Regions from separate parts of the Priestia sp. TRM10 genome, predicted to be linked through region 1. Evidence: riboswitches for the same ligand, from Rfam matches in the RefSeq annotation. Region 1 holds a riboswitch; each other region holds the start of a gene.
The links. Region 1 has a riboswitch for S-adenosylmethionine ahead of ACK3CR_RS11695 (2,3-diketo-5-methylthiopentyl-1-phosphate enolase). Riboswitches for the same ligand answer to the same signal wherever they lie in the genome.

Region 1 (5,975 bases):
CCCTTTAACAATTGGATTATTGTTAGGAACCATTGCTTTAACATTACTTGAACGGAATATTCCTCATATTAATTTGGAACATCAAAAAACAGGCATTCAGTTTGATGAGAAAGCTTTTCTGATCGTTGCAGCGATTACTTTGCACAACATTCCAGAAGGTCTTTCGGTTGGAGTTAGCTATGCTTCTGATGTGGATAACACAGGTAACTTAATTGCGCTTGCCATTGGATTACAAAACGCGCCTGAAGGGTTGCTTGTTGCTTTATTTTTAGTGCAGCAAAAAATGAATCGTTTCAAAGCTTTTATTATAGCAACACTAACAGGTACTGTAGAAATAGTTGCGGGTCTTCTTGGCTTTTATCTTACATCTTTCTTCGACTCTCTTGTTTCCTATGGCCTTGCTTTTGCAGCAGGAGCGATGCTTTATATCATTTATAAGGAACTGATTCCAGAAAGTCACGGAGATGGGAATGAACAGACCTCCACTCATTCTTTTATCATTGGTGTTCTTTCCATGATTCTGCTTATCAATTTGTTTTAAATTATAAAAAGCCTGATTGAATTACGATCCATTCAATCAGGCTTTTTATATACATTTTTTATACAAATGATCTCAGTATATTCTATAATAATCATAAACTCTTAGTTGTTAAGCTTTTCTTTTCTCTTCTCTATGTTGAAAAACGATAAAACAAATCATTTATTTAGAAAAAGCAAGTGACGTTGGTAAAATAGTAAAGAAAGGCATCTTGTCTTCCTGCTTTTGTTCAAGACATCGCTGATATTTATTTAATAGCTCATCCAATTCTTGGCTGCAGAAAATGGTATCTTTATGTGTATAACCTTTTTGCTCAGCAAGTTTACACATCTCTTGTCTTTTGTGTAAAATTTCGCCCAGCAGTGCCTCTGCTTTACCATCACTATACATTTGCAACATTTTATCCTCCCTTGCCATTAAAAGTAACCCCCTTATGCTTCATTACAAATTCTACTAAAATTGTAAACAGGTTTGCAATAAGAAAAAATACTTTTTCATTACTTCTTAACAGCTTTGTAAAACAAATGTCGTAAATAACATGATTCACATAATGTTACAGCATAGATGTGATATACAAAAAGACGTATATGAGAAGCTACTAAGAGTATAGCTATATTCTTTTGTTTAGATTAACAGTATATTTGGATTTTGTAAAATGATAGTATTTATTGGAACAATACCCCACAAAATACCGCCTAAACATAAATATATTATATAGGAAAGTGTGCCTACTTAAATAAAAAATGATTTCTGCATTTTTGCAGAAATCATTTCCTTAAGAGCATATTATTTAGTATCAGCGTAGATTGGTACCCATCCTTCTGTTGTAACAAAAATACGGATTGCAACAACTTTTCTGTCATCCATAAGTGTAAAGTAATGCTGAATATTTTCAGGAACGGAAATAAGATCGCCAGGTTCAAGCTCAACATCGAAAAAGTGGCCATCTTTTCCTTGGATAACAAAAATGCCGTGTCCACTTACAATAAATCGAACTTCATCATCTGTATGATGGTGTTCACGCTGAAAGTTATTTAGCAGTTCATCTAGATTCGGAGTTGCATCAGATAAAGAAATAACATCCTGAGCTTTATAGCCACGACGAGTCGAAATGTCTGCAATCTCTTCTTTAAATGTTGCTAAAATCTCTTCTTTTTCTTCTTCTTTTAAACGATAATTCTCTTGCAGATGAAGAGGTAACTTTGAAATATCCCAATTCTCATAGATTACTTCTTGACTTTGTAAAAATCCCGCAACTTCCTCTTGATTTTCAATGCGCTCATTTGTTTTATGTAAACGAATGTTTGCCATGTTTTCTCCTCCTTAGTTTGTAAACTGTATTTGTTTTGCAAAAAGCTTAAGTTTTAATAGATAGCTACATAAAAACTCATATGCTTCTAAATGACGTTTAGCTTCAAAAGCTGTTTTCCCCCATACTGTGATTCCGTGATTGCGAATTAATACAGCTCCTGTATCTTCCTTAATATGCTTTTTAAATACATCTCCAAGTTTTTGTAAATCCGCAAAATTCGGGATGATTGGAATCTCTACTTTTGCATCTTCTTCCCAAAGTCCTAATGCTTTAATAATCTCCTGCTTTGTAAACACAACTTTCCCCTGATCACCATAAAGTTCTGAAACAACGTTATTATCAACTGTATGAACATGTAAAACGCATCCTGCTTTCGTTTTCTCATAAATAGCCGTATGGAGAACAGTTTCTGCAGAAGGTTTAAGCCCTGTTTCTTCTGCAGGAAGCCCATATTGATCTACAAGCAAAAAGTCTTCATTTGTACGTTTGCGCTTATCTTTTCCGCTTGCTGTAACAAGAAATGTTGTAGGACTTTCTGTTACTCTAATTGATAAGTTACCGCTTGTGCCAAAAAACCAGTCTCTTTCTGCCAATTCATCCTTGATAGCAGCTAATTCAAGCCACTTTTCTTCGTACCCACTCATTTTAGTTCCTCCCTCACCCGCTTAATCTCAGAGATAACATCATAAAACGTGTCAAATGAAGCATGTGGAAGCTTTAATGTTTCACATTTCTCTAACAAATAATCTCTAGCAATTACGAAATCAGCTTGCTTTGCAGCTTGAAGATCCGTTACAGAGTCGCCAATAACAATTGTAAATGCATCATCTTTTTGCAACGTTCTTAACAGCGATGGTTTACAGCAACCGCAACCGTTATCACACTGACTATCACAGCTATGTGGCCAGCGAATTTGTACATTCTCTCCGCTAAAATCTCCTTTATTGCAATAGATAAAATCTTTTTCTATATAGGGAAAGAGAATGGGACGAACAAAAAAATCAATACCTCCACTTACGATATAAAGAGGAATGTGATGTTCTTTCACATACAAAACAAACTCACTGAAGCCATTGCGAATTTGCGCATTTTCTAGTACATACTCTGTCATATCTCCTTTAAGAGAAGATGGTAAAAGATTAAACATCTTTCCCACTCCTTCTTTGATGGAGATTTCTTCAGCAAGCACTTGATCTTTTAATGAAACCCATTCTTTCGGCGCAAATTTTTTCATAATTTCAATAATGTTATCTTTAGATGTAACCGTTCCATCAAAATCACAAAACAAGATCAAATTCTTCATTTTACAACCTCTTTAGCTCCCCAAAGCTCAATTGCTTCTTTAAGGTTTTCGCTTGTTTTTGAAGCCTCTTGTAATGTTAATCCAGATACCGCAGCGTCAATGGCTGCTCTGAACGCTTTCCCTCCGCCGACTGCTCCATTTGGGTGCCCATGTACACCTCCACCAGCATTAATGATTGTATCTTTTCCAAAATCATTATAAATAAGAGGCACAAGGCCTGGATGAATCCCAGCTGATGGAACAGACCATCCTTTTTTCAAAGAGCTATTTTCTGTTAGATATTCATGGGTCTTAATTGCCTCACGATGATCAAGGGCAACACTTCCATATGGGGAAGGAAAAAGGGAGAAATCAGCTCCTGCTAAACGATTAAGTTTTCCAAAAAGCAATGAAGCACTTATTCCGTAAAAAGGTGATGAAGTCATTGCACCACTGAACGCTGGGTGCGCCATAATTGGCAGCCCGATTTCTTCATCTTCTCGAAGAGCTTGCAAAACATCTAAGCCATATGAGTACACGTTAAACAAAAGAGCATCTGCTCCAAGTTCTTTAGCACGCTTTGCTTTATCTTTTAGTTCAAATGTTTTGCCGGATAAGTTTACAGCATAAAGTGTTCTTTTCCCTGTTTGTTCATAAACATCATCAAGTACTTTCTTCCCTTCACTAATTCGATCTTCAAAAGGTGTGAGTTTATTTTCAAATAAAATCTCATCATCCTTAATTAAATCTACGCCACCTAATGCTTGGCTTTTTAACTGATTTTTCAAATAGGACATGTCACGTCCAATCACACCTTTAAAAATACTCATCACTAGAGGACGATTGTGGACATTAATTTTTGTACGTATTTCTTCAATGCCAAAGCGAGGTCCTGGAAATACTTTTGTTAGTTCTTCTGAAAGTTTTAGATCAACAAGTTTAATCTTCCCGTCTAAAGAAAGTTTTCCGAAAACTGTTGTTAAAATAGCTGGTATGTCATGAGAAAAGTTAGCAGAAGGGTAAGCAATAGCTATTTCTGCTTTATAACCTCCCTCTTCTTCTCTAATGATTTCTGAATACATAACGCGACCTTTGTGTTGTTTCAACTGCTCTCTTTCTAAAAGAGGCAAGTCTGTCCATGAACCAACAGTAAGACCTAACGCTATCTTTTCTGCCTGTTCTTCGACTTTTCTATTTTTTAAAATATTATGATATATTGCAATTACTTCGCTCATGTAGCGTCACCTCTTTATGTAAAAATAAAACCTCTCTTCAATCACTGATTGAAGAGAGGTTTTGTATGATCCTCTTATCTCTCAGCATTGCTGTAAGATTTAGCACCGTACTTTATAGCCGGTTGCCGGGCTTCACAGGGCTTATTCCCTCCACCTACTCTTGATAAGAATTATATTTATGTTTAGTTGTTTATGAGTCAATTCACTTTGGATTATGACATTCAAAGAAAAGATTGTCAATAATTTTTAGAAAATTCCTAATCCCTTGATTCGCTCAATAGCTTCTCGGATTCGCGTTTCCTCTGTTAGCAATCCTGTTCGTACATATCCTTCACCATGCTCACCAAAACCAATTCCTGGAGCTACCACAACATGTGCTTTCTTCAAGAGTAGATTGGAAAATTCCGTTGATGTATATCCTTTAGGGACACGAAGCCAAGCAAAAAAAGAGCCTGCTGGAGCTTTTACATCCCATCCGATATTTTGCAATCCCCCTATCCAAACTTCACGTCTTCTCTCATAAAGAGACAAAAGATCCTGAACACTTTTATGACTATGCAGAAGCGCAACTTCGGCTGCTTTTTGAATAGGACTAAAAATACTAACATAAAGGTGATCTTGTAAAAGTTCAATTGCTTTAATAACGCTCTCGTTTCCAACCGCAAAAGCAATGCGCCAGCCTGCCATATTAAATGTTTTAGAAAACGTATAAATCTCAATTCCAACGTCTTTTGCTCCTTCAGTTTGCAAAAAACTTCTTGGCTTCTTGCCATCAAATCCGATTGCTCCATAAGCAAAATCGTGAACAACACAGATATCATTTTTGTCGGCAAAGCTCACCGTATCTTCAAAAAATTCTTTTGAAGCAACAGCACCTGTTGGATTATTTGGATAGTTTAAAAACATCAGCTTAGCACGTTGTTTATCTTCTTCTGACAGTGAACTATAGTCAGGTAAAAAATCATTTTGCTCTGTTAAAGGCATTTTAGTTAATGTTGCGCCAGCTAGCGCAACCCCTGATAAATAGTCCGGGTAACCCGGATCTGGAACAAGGACACCATCCCCTTTATTAAGCAAACACTGGGGAATTTCAACCAATCCTGCTTTTCCGCCAAATAAAATGGCTACTTCTTTTGTTGGATCAATTGTTACTCCATATTCTTGTTTATAAAAAGAGGCTGCAGCCTCTTTTAAAAAGCTGTGCCCTTGAAAAGGCGGATAACCGTGAAATTGAGGATTATTACTTGCTTCTTGAAGAGCCTTTACAATATGATTAGGAGTCGGCTTGTCTGGATTTCCCTGACCAAAATTAATTAAGTCATGTCCTTTATGTGCTTCTTTTGCTACTTTTTTAACAAGAGAAGCAAAAAACTGTTCTGGTAACCCTTTTAAAAGGTCTGACTGCTGAAATATTTTCATCATAAACAACCTCTCGAAAAATTCTACAAATTCTAATGATTCATGATATATGCTTCTTTCATTTCTGTAAAGATGAAAAAAGAAAAGTTTTTCTCGCTCTAAACAAATAACCTAATCTTAAATTTACGTGTTGACAAAACCTACAATCGTTGCTAGTATACTTTTCAAACAGTGTTATTTCATTTCCAA
Region 2 (5,975 bases), on a different contig from region 1:
ATCCTATTCCAAGTCCTAAAATTGTTCCTCCTACGCCAATTACAACAAAAGGGTTTGTTGTAAGAACCGGGTATGGTTTCAACAAAAACATTCCGCTCCATAACGCAAAAATGGCAAGCATACTTAGAAATACAAATCGCCTTCCCATATATTGATATCCTACAAGAAGAAAAGGACTGTTTAATAAAAGAAGAAGAGGGCCTGCTTCAAAAGACGATAGATGAGAGAGAATGAGACTTACCCCAACAATTCCCCCATCAATGACGCTGTTTCTCACGAGGAAAAGCTCTAAAGAAACGGCAACAAGCATTGCTCCACAAAGAACAAAAAAAATTCTCCTGTATAAAGATGTTTTTCTAACACTGCTTTGAATTACATATTTCAATCGTTCAACGTACATATACGCCCCCTATCTAAACCTCTCCCGTACTTGTCCATAGTCCAATATATTCTTCAACCAAAAGAACATGACGGTTTTCTCGAGAAGGCGTATAAAACTATTTATCCCGCTTATAAAAAAGACTTAATAACATACCAAATATTAAATGGCCAAGAAGCCAAAACCCTAAAGAAGATAAAGATGAAAGAGAGGGGGTTCTCTCTGACATAATTGTAGAAGGATATAAAAGAAGACCAATACACATTGCCATCATAATTGTTGCTGTTCTGCTCTTTTTCTTCGTTAGATTGATTTTTTGAAGCACAACAAACCAAACAACAGAAACAATAACAGCTACTATAAGATGAAGAATAAGCTCCAATGGTTCATTTGATGTTACCCGTTTTAACAATGGAATATAATCTACATTTAGTAACAATGTATAAACACGAAGATGAGTTAATTCTTCGATTCCTTTTAAAAAAACACTCATTATGATACCTGAAATAATTCCACCTATAAAAGCTCTCCATTTCATATTTTGTCCTCCTTTTTTCTATGTTCTTGTCTATAGTGGAGCACTTGCAAAGATGCTACGAGATGTAATTACCAAAGGAACTCATCCGCTGATGAATCTCTACAGCCAAAAGCGGATCAACCTATAGAAAAAGCGTTTCTAAGCTAGCTTAGAAACGCTTTTTTCAGGCTCTAAATGTATGAGCAAGCTCTTTAATATGCTGTGGAGAAGTACGACAGCATCCTCCAATTAAACGGGCTCCTGCTTCATACCAGTCTTTCGATTCTTCATGAAATCCTTTTCCTGTTGAAGATCCATGCCACGTTTTTGTTTCAGCATCATACGCCTCTCCCGAGTTTGGATAAACAATAACAGGCTTACTACTGTAGTGATGAAGAGTACGAATAGCCTCTGTAACAACACTTGTAGCGGAGCAGTTCACGCCAACTGCAACAATCTGAGGATGTCCCTTAAAAGCTTCTGCACATACCTTAAGCGCACTTCCATCACTAATCTCCTTCTCATTTTTCAGGGAGAAAGAGAGCCAAGCATAAGCAGGTTGAAACTTTTCCAAAAGACCAGACAAGACCTTTGCTTCCTGCAAAGAAGGAATGGTTTCAAATGCAAGAACATCCGCTCCTGCTTCAATCAACGCTTTAATTCTTGCTTCATGAAAGGCTCGAAGGGTTTCATCATCAACCCCATAGTTTCCAACGTATTCAGAACCATCTGCAAGGTATGCTCCATATGGTCCAACAGATGCCGCGACAATAGGTTTTGGTCTCCCATTGCTCTTGTGTTCCTCCCAGAAATCATCACGTGCCTGTTTGGCAAGCTCTACCGTTTTTTTAATAAGCTTAATTCCCTCTTCTTCTTGAATTCCTCGCTGTTTAAAGCCATCAATTGTTGCTTGATAGCTTGCTGTAATGGCACAATCTGCTCCAGCAAGAAAGTATTCCTTATGAACTTTATATATAAGTTCTGGATTTTCAATAAGAACACGTGCAGACCAGAGAGGATCATTAAGGTCGCAGCCATACCCTTCTAGTTCTGTTGCAAGTGCTCCGTCTACAATTAAAGTTTGATATTTTTCTAGAATGTTTTTAACTGGATCTTTTCTCTCCACTAGCATATTCAATAGGCTCCTTTTTCTTCTTAAAATGTTGAGTTGTGTAATATACGATATAACATAAAATAATAAATGGAAGGCCGCAATACAAGGCTATACGCTGTGTTGGGTCAAAAGCAATCCCAATACATGATGCTAAACAAAGTAAAAATGATGCAATAGGGACAAATGGATAAAGAGGTGTTTTGTATACTAAATCTTCAACAGAGTTTCCTTCTCGAATATAACGGCGGCGGAAGAAAAGCTGTGAAAGACTAATGCTCATCCAAACTACAACAACGGCAAGTCCCGAGATAGAGACGAGAACAATATATACTGTATCAGGAGCAATAATGCTTGAAAATAAAGCAAGCACCCCTCCAACCATACTCAAAATTACAGCATAGATTGGAACGCCTCTCTTTGTTAATTTTGCAAAGATAGGTGAAATTGTTTTTTGATCAGCAAGTGACCAGAGCATTCTAGATGAAGCATAGAGCCCTGAGTTTGCTGCTGATAAAATAGCTGTTAAAATGACGAAGTTCATAATATCTGCTGCGTATGGGACACCTATTTTTTCAAGAACGGCAACAAATGGACTTTCTACCACTCCTGATTCTGAACTTGGTAAGAGTGCTGCCAAAATAACAATCGTTCCAACAAAGAAAATAATAAGCCGGAATAATGTTGTACGAATAGCCTTTGGAATGTTCTTTTCTGGATCAACTGTTTCCCCAGCTGCAACCCCAATAAGCTCTGTTCCTGAAAAAGCAAAGTTAACTGCAAGCATCGTCATTACAAGAGCTAATGCTCCATTTGGAAAAAGACCTTCACTCGTTATATTAGAGAAAAATGGAGCAGCTTCTGAATGCTCAAGCGGAATGATACCAAACATTGCTCCGGCTCCTAGAATAATAAAAAATACAATGGCTAAAACTTTGATAGATGAAAACCAAAACTCTGATTCTGCAAAAAATTTGACTGTTAAAGCATTAAGAACAAAAATCAAAATAGCAAATAATGCACTCCATATCCACACATTAATAGATGGAAACCAACGCTGCATAAGCAGCCCTGCTGCTGTAAACTCTGATCCAAGAGCAACCGTCCACGTTAACCAATAAAGCCATGCAACAACATATCCTGTTCCTGGACCGATATATTTGGCTGCATAGGCATGGAATGCTCCTGTTTCAGGCATATGAACAGAAAGTTCTCCTAAACATAGCATTACAAGATAGACAACAACGGCACCAACAAGATAAGAAAGAATAGTACCAAAAGGGCCTGCCTGTTGAATTGTATAACCAGAGCTGAGGAAAAGACCTGTTCCAATAACTCCTCCAAGTGAAAGCATTACAAGGTGTCTTTCCTTCATTTTTCTTTGAAATTCCTGTTTTGGTTGAGCTCCCATGCTGATTCTCCTTCATATTTCAATTAAAAGTCCAATAAAAAAACGCATCCAATCCATGGATGCGTTACTGACAAATAAAAACGTACGGTCCTATCTATCAGGCTAAATCACCCGCTGGAATTAGCACAGTGTCTATAATCGACCTGTTGCTGAGGCTTCAAAGGGCCAGTCCCTCCACCTCTCTGGATAAGAATTCAATTTTCATAACTATATCGTTCTCTTCATTAATTGTCAATACCATTCCAATAGTTCTGAATAGTCAGATATAATAAACTAAAAAAAGGGCAGAGAAACCTGCTCTTTTCGATCAACTCTCTTTATTTTCTTCATTACTAGCACTAAAACATTCTGCTCATTAATTTTCCTACTCTTGTTTCCAACTCTAATAAGTTGAACGGCTTTATCATATAATCATCTGCCCCAAGTTGAAGTGCTCTCGCCACACCCTCCTTACTGTTTCGTGAAATAAGCATAATTACTTTATAAAGCCCTTGCTGTTCTTGACTATGCAGCCTTTTTAGCACTTCTAATCCATCTACGTTTGGCATAATCCCATCTAAAATCACAAGACAAGGATTCTCCTCTGTTATATGCCATTTAGAATTCATAAAGTCTTTCCCATCCTTAAATGTTTTAACTTCAAGAACCATCTGCTGGTGAGGAAACTTTGTTAAGATGCCTTTGATAATCGTTCTAATAATTGGATCGTCATCAACTACTGCTACTTTCAATGTTTTTTGAGGCCAAAAACTATATAAGGCCTCTGCCTTCTGTACTCGATTGCGACCTTTTTTCTTTACCTCATAAAGAGCATTATCTGCTAGTTGTAACCAGTATTCGAGTGTATTTACATTGTTTACCTCTACAATCCCTGAGGAAAATGTGCAGAAAAATGTCCTTTTTCCTTCAAAGGACAACTCCTTAAATTTCCTCCGTAACCGATCAATCACCTCATACCCTTCCTGAATATTTGTTTTCGGAAAAAGAATGATGAATTCTTCTCCCCCAAAACGAACCACAATGTCATTCATACGTGTCTCCTCTTTTAAAAAGCGAGCAAATGCTTTTAAGATTTCATCTCCAACAAGATGACCATGTGTATCATTAATTTTCTTGAAATGATCAATATCTAAAACAGCTAAACAGTATGGTTCTCTAGAACGATTCCTTTCATTTTGCAACTGTTCATAAGCTTGATTTAAATATTTACGATTATACACATGTGTCAACTCATCAAGAAGTAACAGATCATGAATTTGATTTTTTCTGTCTAATTGCCTTTGAATACGAACAATAAACTCCGTTATATCAAACGGTTTCTGAATAAAATCATCTGCACCTTTTCGGTAGCTATTAATGCGTGTTTCTTTTTCTCCATCGCCACTTACTATCACAGTTGGAATGAATTGTTGTTTAAGCTTTCCATTTAAAAACTCAAGCAGCTCAAGTCCACTTTTCTCCTTCATATGAATATCAATAATCACACAATCTGGTTTCACATCGTAAAGAGCAGAGGCAGCCTTTTGAGGGTTTGCTACTACAATGACATACCAATTAGCTTCCTCTTCTAATTTTTCTTTCATATACATTAAAAAAGATGTGTCATCATCAATTAATAAGATGACAGCACTCTCTTTTTGTTGTTCATTAATCTTTTTGGAAAAGTCGATTATTTCTTGATAATCATATGCGTAACAAAGATGGATGACATCGAATATATAGTGCTCTACATTCTCCATTCCCCACTCTTCTTTATCCATATCTTCTAGCCCATTCATTAGCTCTCTTGCCTTTACTCTAATTTTATCCAAACCTATTGTTGCAGCTGTCCCTGCTATAGAATGAAGAAATCTGTAAAGCTCTTCATGAGAAATGAAAGAAACAACTTCCCAATCTTTTAGCTGTTTCCGTATATTTTTCAAGAAGTGCTGCTTATATTTTTCCATTTCTGATCTCCTTGTTGAAAGAAATTGATATAGAAAGAAGAAATTCTCTATCTTCCCATAAAGAGATTTCTTGTTTTTATTATAAAATTTTTCCATTAATATAGTATTTCCCCAAGTAAGCTCCCTTTTACTGAAATAAAAAAAGTGAAAGTAGCTGCACATTTTCTCTTCTAAACATATGAATTCACTTTTTATTTCTCCTGTTTTATTGTTAATTAAAAAATAGTCAAAGCATATGATGTAAACGATTTAAATATAGATTGACAACTACATAAATCGACATTATATTAAAAATATAGTTAGTAATGATAATCATTATCGTTTAATTGTTTTTATATACATAGGTGGATAATTACGATAATCGTTCATAAACTAACCACTATATTCTTTTAAAGGAGAAATTAATATGAAAAAATGGTTAGTGCCCCTTTCCCTTGTTTTCCTGTTACTAATAAGTGCATGCAGCAACGGAAACACTGATAAAGATAAGAATTCAGCTTCAAGTGATAGTAAAGAAGAAATGGTTACATATCAGTCAGAAAGCGGATCTGTAAAAGTACCGAAAAACCCGAAACGCGTTGTTGTTCTTTCTAGCTTTGCAGGTAACCTAG
Region 3 (5,975 bases), 140 kb from region 1:
AACAACCGCCAGCTTTCTTCCTATAAAGAAGCTGAAGAAAAACTTAAAGAGCTTATAAAAGAAGATTTAAGTTCAGCATGGTCGCACCCTCGTATTCGTAAATCAAAAGAAGTTCAGCTTACAACTGCCCTTACTCGAATTGAACAGTCTTCTTTAGAAAATGAGACGAAACAAGCATTAAAAGCTTTGTATGAACAAATTTATGACGCGATAAAATAAACGTCAAGGAATGAATTCCTTGACGTTTATTTTTTATTTATATGAAAAAGCCTTTTCCGCTTTCTCAAATGCTTGTTTTAAATCTTCTTTTAAATCCTCAACATCTTCAAGGCCAACTGAAATACGAAGAAGATGCTCTGTAATGCCTCGTTCTTCTTTATCTTCTAGAGGCATGCTTGCATGAGTCATCGTAGCAGGATGCGTTAAAATGCTCTCTACTGCTCCAAGGCTTACCCCAACTGAAGAGAGAACAACATGATTAAGCGTCTCTTTTGCTACTTCTTTATCTTTTAATTTAAAGGAAATGATAGCCCCGTAGCCACTTGCTTGCTCACTTGCTAATTTGTGCTGTGGGTGAGATGGAAGTCCTGGATAATACACCTCATCTACTTGTGAGTTATCACTTAGCCACTGCGCAAGCTCTAAAGCTGACTTTTGTTGCTGATCTAGACGTACTTTTAGTGTCTTAATCCCTCTTAATAGAAGCCAGCTATCATTAGGACTTAAAATCGCTCCAAAAGCGTTTTGTACAAACCCAATTTTCCCAGCAAACTCTTCGCTATTTGTAATGGCAACTCCAGCTACAACATCACTGTGACCTCCAAGATATTTCGTTGCGCTATGAACGACAATATCTACGCCTTTATCAAGCGGTTTTTGTAAGTATGGCGTCATAAACGTGTTATCCATAATCGTAAATAAATCATATTCTTTTGCAAGGCGCACAATTTCTTTAATATCTGTTACGTGTAAGAACGGATTTGATGGAGTCTCAAATAAAATCGCTTTTGTTTTTTCTGTAATACGTTGTTCTACTTCTTTAATATCTGTTGTATTAGCAAACACAGCTTTAATATTAAAATTAGTGAAGAGCTGTGTAACCGCTCTGAATGTTCCCCCATATACATCATGTGAAACGATAATTTCGTCTCCACTTTTTAACAAACATAAAACAGAAGAAATAGCAGCCATACCTGATGAAAAAGCAAATCCATACGTTCCATTTTCTAAGGATGCAACAGTATGTTCTAGAGCTTCTCGTGTAGGGTTACCTGATCGAGAATAATCGTATCGGTTATTTTTTTGCTGATTAAACGTAGTTACTTGATAAATAGGCACATTGACAGAACCAAATGGCTCTTCAACGTGAGTTTTAGCGTGTATAAGCTTTGTGCTGAACTTCTGATCTTTTGTACTCATCAAATCTCTCCTTAAAGTCTTGAATTAAATCCTCTCCATGCTCAATACCAACTGATAAGCGAAGCAAGCAATTCGTTACTCCAATTTCATTTCGAACATCCTCTGGAATATCAGCATGTGTTTGGCGTGCAGGGAACGTAATTAATGTTTCAACGCCTCCTAGGCTCTCAGCAAACGTAACTACTTGAAGATGTTCTAATAAGAAAGGCACTAGGGCTTCTTCTTTTACAGAGAAGGAAAGCATTCCTCCAAAGCCTTTTGCTTGTTTCTTCATTACGTTATAGCCTGGATGACTTTCTAATCCTGGATAAAATACTTTATCAATCAAATCTTGTTCTTCAAGCCACTGAGCAATTTTCAAAGCATTTTCCTCGTGGCGATCCATTCTTAATGCCAATGTTTTTAAGCCACGAAGAAGGAGAAAACATTCCTGTGGTCCAAGAATGGCACCAATAGCATTTTGATAAAAGCGAATTTGTTCACCAAGCTCACGACATCGACTAACAACAAGTCCACCAATAACATCATTGTGTCCGCCTATATACTTACTTGCACTATGTACAACAAGATCTGCACCAAGTACAAGTGGCTGCTGTAGATATGGAGACATAAATGTGTTATCAACAATTGTTAAAAGATCATGTTCTTTTGCAATAGCAATTGCTTCATGCAAATCTGTAACGTGCATAAGTGGATTTGTTGGTGTTTCAATAAATAGAGCTCTTGTATTTTCTTTTAGATTTCTTTTTATCTCTTCTGAATTTTCAGTGTTAACATATGTAACCTCTACGTCATTTTTCTTGACAATATCTTCAAGAATACGATATGTTCCACCATATAAGTCTTTTGAGATAATAAGATGATCGCCTTTTTCAAGAAGAAGGAAAATGGCTGAGATAGCAGCCATACCTGATGAAAAAGCAACTCCTACTTCTCCTTTTTCAAGAACCGCAATTGCTTCTTCAAGCGATGTTCTAGTAGGATTGGCTGTTCTAGAATAATCGTAACCTGTGCTTTCTCCTAAACGAGGGTGTTCAAACGTAGATGCTTGATAAATTGGCGTTGTAAGTGAACCTGTTGCAGCATCTCTTTTCATTCCTGATCTTACTAACTCTGTTTCAATATGCATAATATTCTCCCTTTCTTCCTCAATATAAAAAAGCCACTCTTTACAAATGAAAGAGCGGCTAATCCGAAATCTCTCATCTGTAAGAACAATTTGTTCTACAGGAATTGGCACCGTTCAAGTATATTACTTGATGGTTGCCGGGCTTCATCGGGCCAGTCCCTCCGCCACTCTTGATAAGAGTAAATTTATAATTCATTGATTTTGTTAAGTAATTAATCTTACTTTAGTAAAAATATGAGTGTTTGTCAACGAAGTTTTCTAAAAAGGTTAAATATACACACTATTCAAAAGGATTTTCTACTATATCCTGTTTTAAGCATATATTAAAAAAACAGCAGAAACGAATGTCTCTGCTGTTTCTTTTACTCATATAAAAAAGCAGTGATGGAATATACAGTGCAGTCCCATCTTCTTAATCTTTCACTCACTAGTTCATTGTATTCTGCTACGCTTTTTGTTGCCTCATATAAAGGAAAGTCCATTGCCTTATTCCTCCTCTATCTTATTTTTATCATTATAGACAAACGTAGGAACATCTAATCTTGTGAGTTTGTTCCTTTCTATCTCTTTTTACGCTTTTGAAGCTCTTTTTTTACAATTGGAACACCTTTTTTAATAGCTCTTTGGACTTTAGGATTCTTCAGTAATCTGATAATTTTGCTCAATCTTCCCATGATTATTTCAGCTCCTTATTATTTCGATACTGACTAAGACGTTTGCAGTATTTATATAAATAAGCAATTGCTTCTAAAAACCATTTTGGAAACTTTTTTGGGAAATAAGATTTTTGATAAAAATAGCGATAAGCTCTTGCTAAATCGCGCCACTGATAGCATGTTTTCTTCTGAGTATAGCGTACAACATCAATAATACGAACTTCTTTATCCTGCGTTAGAATAAGATTGTGTAAATGAATATCTGAAGGGTTTAATCCTTTCGAGCGTGCAAAGGCAAGTCCTTTTTCAACCTCTTCAATTGCTTTTGTAGGAATTCTCACACCTGTTGTTAAACACTGATAAAACGTTTTGCCTTTAATATATTCCATTACAATATAGTTTGGTCCAACTTCATATATTTCAGGAAAAGTGAGAGAATGTGATAATTTTTCATACACTTCTCCCTCTTTTTGCGCTAAGTGATCAAACGAAGGAAAAAATAGTTTAATCACTTTATTTTCATTTTTCACTTTAAAAGCCCACGCACTTCTCCCTGTTCCTATTACTTTTAATTCTCTTGGCAGGTGAATAAGAGAATATGAAGAGCCTTTTTTTTGGAACTTAACTTCCTCTACGAGTTCTGAAGCTTTCCTCACATTTTTTCCCCCTTCACTCTTTTTTCAAACATACTACAAATTTCACACTTTCCATAATAATATGCTTTTAAAAAAAAGAGCTCTTACCTTTGGTAAAAGCTCTTTTGAGATGACTTTTTTAAGCTGAGAACTTGCGTAGCTTTGTATCTAAAATAAAATTACCAAATGGAATAACAGATGCTAACAAAGCACTTACAATCCATTTATATGACCAACGTACTTTCATCGTGACATAACCAACCATTAAAATATATAAAACAAACAATCCCCCATGAATAGAACCAACAACTGTTACAACTTCAGGGATATTTGCTATATACTTAAGCGGCATTGCAATTCCTAAAAGAGCTAAGAGAGAAAGCCCTTCAATGAGTCCTACAAACCTCATTCCACCGAGTGGAGAGTTCATCATATTATCGTCTCCTTTGTATTGTTTTTATTTATGTATGTCCAAATTCATTTTTTATGTGCTTACGTTTTTAGTATACCAAAGTTACAAATCTTTTATCACCTTGTTCCTGTGACAGTTTCATGACATTAAGAAGCCGGGAATACCCGGCTTTTTCCTATACTTTAAAAATCGACGTAACACCTTTAAAAACCGTTGATAGCTGGTTAACAGCGTTCATCATTTGACCTGCTGTATTCATCATTTTATCCATATTATACGTACCATCGCTGTTCTTAAACTGTGCTAAAATTTGCGGTGGCTGACTTTTTGTTTGCATCCACTGCTTAGGATAGTAGTGGGGCTGACCTTGTTCATACATATTCTGCTGTGGCATATATCCACCGGTTGTTATATGTTGATTGTACATGTTAGGAGTATAAGGGACATCTACAAACTGAGTGTTGTTTACATATGGATGACTTTGATACAAATAGGGATTTCCGTAATTTTGAATAGGTGCATATCTGTACTGATGAACTCTTCTCATCCGTTCTTCCCCCTCTCTTTTCATTTTTATACTATGTAAACAGCCTAGGCAGACGTGAATACGAAATTTATCGTTTTTTGTCATTTTTTGTCGGAATTCTAAATTTTTCGAACAAAAGGAACTTGCCGATTATTGTGTTAAACTATAAAAAAGGGGTAAGGGGGAGTTTAAAATGACAGTTGAAACACTTCGTAACCGTTTTGTTGACGTAAAACAATGTGAACCAGAAAATCACGATCAGCTACTCGATTTTGCTAGGCGCAAGTATTTAAAAGGGGAATTGAGTCTTAGCGAGTACAAGAAAGTGATGTATGCACTTGAACAAGATGGAGCAACTAATTTAACTTTTCCTTAATACTAAGAGAGCGCTTAATAAAGTAAGCGCTCTCTTTTTTTATATTTCCTACAAAAAGGAGCTTTTATTAAGCTCCTTTTTCTCTTTCTGCTAAAATAGATTCTAAAAAATACTTATTTGATATATACATTTTGCTAAATTGTTTAGCTCTTGTATCTTTATGGAACGATTGCAAAATAACATTGTGTAAATTCTCAGTTGCTGCATCAACTTGAGTAAAATGAACATATTTGGGTTTCGTCTCTAGAATCCATTTCCTTACAGCTTTTTCCCATTCATCAAGCAATGAAAAAAACGTTTCAGCATATGGCTTTACTTCCTCATAAAAATCTGCTGATTGTTCTTTCGCTTTTACAACCTTTAATCTATTAGAAGCTTCTTCATTATAAGATAGAAGCTTTTCAGTAAGCTTATAAACGTTGGACATCAAATCACCTCTAAGAGGTTATTGTAACATGGAAATAAAAAGTTGTAACATTAAATTGATTCTGCGATAGCGATGCGATATTCAGACTTTTTTACATATTTTAGTTCATCAACTGCTTTTTCGATTTCTAAAAGAGAGGCTTTGATTGAAGACAGCATTTCTTCTGACGCAGTGGGCTGTTCTTTCGCTTTTTCGCTTACTCGTCTTCCTAGCTCTTTTTCAGTTTCGTCTAAACCTACAATCGCCTGATCCAAAAGACCTAAAAGCTCACTTTTACGAACCCATTTTTTATTCATTTGTCTTCCTCCTCTACGCTATGTTCTTCTATTTATTCTTTCTTTTTTCTTTCCTCCCTTTCTCGCTGACAAAACTAGTTTTGATTCGCTAAATAAATC
Region 4 (5,975 bases), on a different contig from region 1:
GGCTCTTTTGGTTGCTGAATTATCCGATACCGTTCGCTCTCTTGTATTATGGGGAGGTGTAACAGACATGGTGCTCACCTACAATGAGCGAAAAGACTTGCGTAGAATGATGAAGCGCGTTATTGGAGGAAGTCCAAATAAGGTACCAGAGGCTTATAAGTGGCGTACTCCTCTTTATGAAGTGGATCAAATTTCTTGTCCTGTACTGCTTATACATGGAGTACATGATGAAAATGTCTCAGTGCAACATGCTTACAAATTAGAAGAAAAACTCAAAAAGCTAAATCATACATATGAAGCATGGTACTTTGAGGGGTTTACACATTACTTTCCACCACGTGAAAATCGCCGAATTGTTCATTCACTTACAAGCTGGATGAAGAAGCATTCAAGTCTTTCACAGGTTTGATAATTTGATATAATAAAAAAAAAGAGGTGATTTTTATGGGTATGCCAATGGAGCTAAACACGATGATTGTAACAAAAGGCAACGAAGAAAGAATAGGGGAGAACGAGTTTGCACTTAAAAAAAGTGGATACCGTCTTTACCCACTTGATATTCCAATTGACATCCGTACGACTAAAGAAGGCGAAAGTCGAGGACGAGCAATCATAAAGAAAATAGAATGGTTCAAAGAAACGACTTTTTTAACATATGAGTTCATTTCCTTGAATTCTACAAACTAAAAGAGCGAGCGCTGTTGCGCTCGCTCTTTCGATTAAACGATTGGTCCACCAAGCTTTTCAATCTCAGAATTGTTTGTTGAGAATTTTTTAAAATTCTCTTTGAATTGATATGCAAGCGTTGTTGCTGCATTTTTATATTCATCAGGGTTTTTCCACGTTTTGAAAGGCTGCAGAACTTCATCTGGCACTCCAGGAACATGCATCGGCATATGAAGCCCAAAAATACCGTCTTGCACTGTTTCTACATTAGCAAGTTCACCTTCAAGTGCTGCTTGCACCATTGCGCGTGTGTAAGCTAGGTTCATACGTTGGCCAACGCCATAAACGCCGCCAGTCCATCCTGTGTTTACAAGGTAAACGTCCACACTGTGTTCTACAATTTTCTTTCCAAGCATCTCAGCATATACAGTAGCAGGAAGAGGAAGGAATGGAGAGCCAAAGCACGTAGAGAATGTGGCTTCAGGTGCTGTGACACCTCGTTCTGTTCCTGCTAGTTTACTAGTGTATCCGCTTAAGAAATGATACATAGCTTGTTCTTTTGTTAGTTTGCTAATTGGAGGTAGCGTACCTGTTGCATCTGCTGTAAGAAAGATGATTGTTGAAGGGTGACCTGCAACACTTGGTTTTATAATATTATCAATAGACTCAAGTGGATAAGCTGCTCTTGTATTTTCTGTTAGTGCGTTATCGTTATAGTCTGGAGTTTTTGTTTTTGGATCTACAAAAACGTTCTCAAGCACTGCTCCAAAACGGATAGCATCAAAGATTTGAGGCTCTTTTTCTTTTGTTAAACCAATACATTTAGCATAGCATCCACCTTCAATATTAAAGACGCCAGAATTTGACCATCCGTGCTCGTCATCTCCAATAAGGCGACGGTTTTCATCTGCAGAAAGGGTTGTCTTTCCTGTTCCAGATAAACCAAAGAAAAGGGAAACATCACCTTCACTGCCAACGTTCGCTGAACAATGCATTGATAAAATATCTTGCTCAGGAAGAAGGAAGTTCATAACAGAGAAAATGGATTTTTTCATTTCCCCAGCATATTCTGTTCCCCCAATTAAGATAATGCGCTTTTCAAAAGAAATAATAATGAATGTTTCAGAGTTTGTTCCATCTATAGCCGAATCTGCTTTGAAGTCAGGTGCTGATACAATTGTAAACTCAGGTTTATGAGTCTTTAAATCTGCATCTTTGTCAGGACGGATAAATAGCTGACGCGCAAATAGATTGTGCCATGCATATTCATTAATAACGCGAAGAGGAAGCTGGTATTTCTCGTCTGCCCCTGCAAAACCATCAAATACAAAAAGTTCATCTTTTTTCTTTAAATGATTTACAACTTTCTCATATAAACGAGAAAACGTATCAGGAGCAATTGGTTGGTTTACCTGCCCCCAATTGATTTTTTTTTCGACAGAAGCATCACGAACAACAAATTTGTCAAGAGGAGAACGCCCTGTGTACTTTCCTGTTGCAACACTGACGGCTCCTGTTTCTGTTAATATACCTTCTTTACGATCTAAAATACGTTCAACAAGAGAAGGTGTTGCAAGGTTATGTTGAACAGACGGAAGCGTTAATAGTTCAGTTAATTTTGTTGACATATCGACAGTACTCATAAGCAATATCATCCTTTTTTCATAACGTTTTTATTTTAACTTAAAAAGAGTATAACACATTTATTTAAATAGTCTATACTAATTTATGAAAAAAGTGCATCGCTTTACTGATATTATATTAGATAAATAAATTTGTAATAAGGGTTGAGTGTTATATTGTTTCTATAATTTAAAAGTGTTATACAATTTAAATTTGAATTTTATTCTTTTTCGTTAGATGACACAAATTCAAAGAAACTAGGGATATTGTGTAAAAAAGGAGTTTGCATTTTCTCAAGCATTTTGAGTTTTAATTCTTGTTCTAAATCTTCTTGATAAACGGGATGGGCTTCTTTTACAAGGCTTGCAATCTTAGGTTGAAGCAGATTGAGAACAGCCATTTTATATTGTTTCTTAGTTTGTTCGTTCAAAATTATCCTTCCTTTCTACCTTGCAGAAGTGCACGAAGTTGGGATACTTCGCGTTCTAAATTTTCCATGCGCTTCTCAAAACGGGATAACAAGTAGAATGTCATTGCTATTGGAAATCCTGCATGCTGGATAAGAGAGACAATACTTATACTTTCCATCATATTCTAGACCTCCTCAGTTTTCTTAGGGCATTTTTTTTCATTTTTGAGATGGCTTGGGGAGAGACAGCGAGCTTTTGAGCAATTTCAACGTTTGTTAAACAAACATAAAAATGTAGATAAAGAACGGTTTTTTCGCGTTTTGTAAGCATTTTGACACAGTGATAAGTGTATTCGTTTGTAATACATTCCTCTATATGTTCCTCATGCTGATGATAATAATTACAAAAACTGTCATCTTTGATCATATTTATTCTAGGCTCTCTGTTATTTTCAAACACTGGTTTATCCAATATAAAAGAGTGAGTATATTCATATTTTTGAATCTTCTTCTTAAACGTGATAGCTTCTGAAGAAAGAAATCGAGAAAAGTATGCGACAAGTCGAACTTCCTCATAAAAACATTTAAAAGCTTGATCAAGCTCTTTTTTTGTTTGCTTGCTTGGATTTTGCTGGTAGTTCTCAAACTTTCTTTGGTGAGAAGCTGAAGAGAAAAAATGCTTTAATAAGGAGTTATTAGGCAAAGAATGAAAAGGTTTCATAAAAAATCCTCCTAACCGGAACGTATGTTCTTTTTTAGGGTAAAAAAAATATGCTGCTAGAAAATCTGCCTATAGTAAAGTAAAGAGGAAAGTTCTAGTGAAAAAACAACCATCTTTTTTAAAAGTTTACCTTATTATAGCTATCTGAAACAGAGTCTTTCTTCCTTACTCTCTGTGATAGATAGGAGGAGAGGAACGATATCCTAGACTAGAGAAAAAAGAGTTTTCTCTCTTAAATGAACCGGATAACGTATTAAGGAAAAGGAAGTTCCTAAAACGTATTGACACTTTTCCCTTTTGTACGTTAAGATAAGTCATTGAACGGATACTCTCTTATCCCGAGATGGTGGAGGGACATGGCCCTATGAAACCCAGCAACCGTCATCAATTAAAGATGAAAAGGTGCTAACCTGACGCAAGGGAAACCTTGATCGATAAGAGCGAAAGGCAAACTTTGACGTTAAACCTTTCCTCAAGCTAGGAAAGGTTTTTTTATATGTGTGTAAGAGGGAACTTTATTTACAATAATAAGGGAATGAGTACCGTATCATAGATTTGCTACCTTTAGAAGGAGGAACAAAGATGTCAGTTAAACGTCGTTTATTTACTTCTGAGTCTGTGACAGAAGGCCACCCAGATAAAATTTGTGACCAAATTTCGGACTCAATCCTTGATGCTATTTTAGAAAATGACCCTAATGCTCGTGTTGCTTGTGAAACATCTGTAACAACTGGTTTAGTATTAGTAGCGGGGGAAATTACAACTTCTACTTATGTAGATATCCCGAAAATTGTTCGTGAAACAATTAAAGGAATTGGTTACACTCGTGCAAAATATGGTTTTGATGCTGAAACTTGTGCTGTATTAACATCTATTGATGAGCAATCTGCTGATATCGCTCAAGGTGTTGACCAAGCTCTTGAAGCTCGTGAAGGATCAATGTCTGAAGAAGAAATTGAAGCAATTGGAGCAGGAGACCAAGGTCTTATGTTCGGATTTGCTTGTAATGAAACAAAAGAGCTTATGCCTCTTCCAATTTCATTATCACACCGTTTAGCTCGTCGTTTAGCAGAAGTACGTAAAGAAGAAATTCTTCCTTACCTTCGTCCAGATGCTAAGACACAAGTAACAGTTGAATATGATGAAAATGATAAACCTGTTCGTATTGATACAATTGTTATTTCAACACAGCATCATCCAGAAATTACGCTTGAGCAAATTCAACGTAATGTAAAAGAATATGTTATTAACCCAGTTGTACCAGCAGAGCTTATTGATGAAGACACAAAATATTTCATCAACCCAACAGGTCGTTTTGTAATTGGTGGCCCTCAAGGTGATGCAGGTTTAACTGGACGTAAAATCATTGTTGATACGTATGGTGGATATGCTCGTCATGGTGGTGGAGCTTTCTCTGGTAAAGATCCAACAAAAGTGGACCGCTCAGCAGCATATGCAGCTCGTTATGTAGCAAAGAACATTGTGGCTGCAGGTTTAGCTGACAAATGTGAAGTACAGCTTGCATACGCAATTGGTGTTGCACAACCTGTATCAATTTCAATTGATACGTTCAAAACAGGCAAAGTATCTGAAGAAGTACTTGTTGACGTTGTTCGCAACAACTTTGATCTTCGCCCAGCGGGAATTATCAACATGTTGAACCTACGTCGTCCAATCTATAAGCAAACTGCTGCTTATGGACACTTTGGTCGTACTGATGTTGAACTACCATGGGAATTAACGGATAAAGCTGAAGCTCTTCGTACTCAAGCCCTTGAAAAGTAATCAAAAAAAGCTTGTCACTAAATTAGTGACAAGCTTTTTTTATATCTCTCTTCTCAAAGCAGAGAGGACATTTGTTTTTGTTGCTTTACGAGCGGGTCTTAATCCTGAAAGAACCGCAACGCTAGCGCTAATAACTACAGCGATAATAATGAGTGAAATCGGAATATAAGAATAAGTGACATGGAACGAATCATCCGCTCCTTCACTTAATACAGAAGTAAGAATCATTGGTAGAATAGCATTTGCCCCAAAACTTACAATGTAGGACACAATAATTCCAATAATAGATCCTAAAACTCCAATAAAAGCACTTTCCATTAAAAAGATTTTTTGAATAACTTTTGGTTGTGCACCAATCGCTTTCATAATCCCAATTTCTTGAGTTCGTTCTGTGACAGCCATTGTCATTGTATTAAAGATACCGATAGCTGAAATAATTACAGCGATAGTTCCAACAAATACTAGTCCAATTTTGAAAGCTGTAAAAAACTTGTTAATATTATCAAGCTGCTGTGTAACAGAGTTTGCTTGATAACCTTTATCTAAAAGCGCTTGTGTTAATTGCTCTACATGCTCAAATTTATCTGCAAAAACAGCTAAGTCTGTTGAAAAGCTCTCCTCTTCAACTCCGAGAACGTTTGAGAAATCACTTAGAAATGAACTGCTTATAAAGATGTTAGAATCAACAACCCAATCGTTTGGGTTTTCTTTCGCAATGCCTACAATTTTAAAAGTATAAGATTTCTTCTCCTTTACTTTCCCAGTCTCTTC

Region 2: linked by a shared signal. The riboswitch ahead of mmuP (S-methylmethionine permease) and the one ahead of ACK3CR_RS11695 (2,3-diketo-5-methylthiopentyl-1-phosphate enolase) in region 1 are both predicted to bind S-adenosylmethionine.
Region 3: linked by a shared signal. The riboswitch ahead of ACK3CR_RS12425 (trans-sulfuration enzyme family protein) and the one ahead of ACK3CR_RS11695 (2,3-diketo-5-methylthiopentyl-1-phosphate enolase) in region 1 are both predicted to bind S-adenosylmethionine.
Region 4: linked by a shared signal. The riboswitch ahead of metK (methionine adenosyltransferase) and the one ahead of ACK3CR_RS11695 (2,3-diketo-5-methylthiopentyl-1-phosphate enolase) in region 1 are both predicted to bind S-adenosylmethionine.

Annotation. Positions count from the first base shown of each region.
Region 1 covers NZ_JBJZOT010000013.1:82,016-87,990, reverse strand. The annotation lists gene ACK3CR_RS11720 (ZIP family metal transporter) at 1-541, shown strand, start outside; gene ACK3CR_RS11715 (aspartyl-phosphate phosphatase Spo0E family protein) at 701-955, opposite strand; gene ACK3CR_RS11710 (cupin domain-containing protein) at 1,325-1,849, opposite strand; gene ACK3CR_RS11705 (methylthioribulose 1-phosphate dehydratase) at 1,862-2,494, opposite strand; gene ACK3CR_RS11700 (2-hydroxy-3-keto-5-methylthiopentenyl-1-phosphate phosphatase) at 2,491-3,153, opposite strand; gene ACK3CR_RS11695 (2,3-diketo-5-methylthiopentyl-1-phosphate enolase) at 3,150-4,367, opposite strand; SAM riboswitch class I at 4,439-4,537, opposite strand; gene ACK3CR_RS11690 (pyridoxal phosphate-dependent aminotransferase) at 4,614-5,786, opposite strand.
Region 2 covers NZ_JBJZOT010000011.1:68,572-74,546, reverse strand. The annotation lists gene ACK3CR_RS08775 (YitT family protein) at 1-400, opposite strand, end outside; gene ACK3CR_RS08770 (DUF6789 family protein) at 498-917, opposite strand; gene mmuM (homocysteine S-methyltransferase) at 1,081-2,028, opposite strand; gene mmuP (S-methylmethionine permease) at 2,000-3,418, opposite strand; SAM riboswitch class I at 3,506-3,611, opposite strand; gene ACK3CR_RS08755 (diguanylate cyclase) at 3,757-5,364, opposite strand; gene ACK3CR_RS08750 (iron-hydroxamate ABC transporter substrate-binding protein) at 5,771-5,975, shown strand, end outside.
Region 3 covers NZ_JBJZOT010000013.1:217,776-223,750, reverse strand. The annotation lists gene ACK3CR_RS12435 (hypothetical protein) at 1-219, shown strand, start outside; gene ACK3CR_RS12430 (trans-sulfuration enzyme family protein) at 253-1,419, opposite strand; gene ACK3CR_RS12425 (trans-sulfuration enzyme family protein) at 1,373-2,548, opposite strand; SAM riboswitch class I at 2,619-2,728, opposite strand; gene ACK3CR_RS12420 (RIO1 family regulatory kinase/ATPase domain-containing protein) at 3,225-3,860, opposite strand; gene ACK3CR_RS12415 (DUF3817 domain-containing protein) at 3,979-4,272, opposite strand; gene ACK3CR_RS12410 (YppG family protein) at 4,427-4,798, opposite strand; gene yppF (YppF family protein) at 4,971-5,153, shown strand; gene ACK3CR_RS12400 (DUF1798 family protein) at 5,221-5,580, opposite strand; gene ACK3CR_RS12395 (hypothetical protein) at 5,631-5,876, opposite strand.
Region 4 covers NZ_JBJZOT010000015.1:1,405,977-1,411,951, reverse strand. The annotation lists gene ACK3CR_RS24045 (alpha/beta hydrolase family protein) at 1-409, shown strand, start outside; gene ACK3CR_RS24040 (DUF2584 domain-containing protein) at 445-687, shown strand; gene pckA (phosphoenolpyruvate carboxykinase (ATP)) at 720-2,309, opposite strand; gene ACK3CR_RS24030 (hypothetical protein) at 2,510-2,719, opposite strand; gene ACK3CR_RS24025 (YvrJ family protein) at 2,722-2,880, opposite strand; gene ACK3CR_RS24020 (sigma-70 family RNA polymerase sigma factor) at 2,877-3,419, opposite strand; SAM riboswitch class I at 3,750-3,860, shown strand; gene metK (methionine adenosyltransferase) at 4,002-5,204, shown strand; gene ACK3CR_RS24010 (ABC transporter permease) at 5,244-5,975, opposite strand, start outside.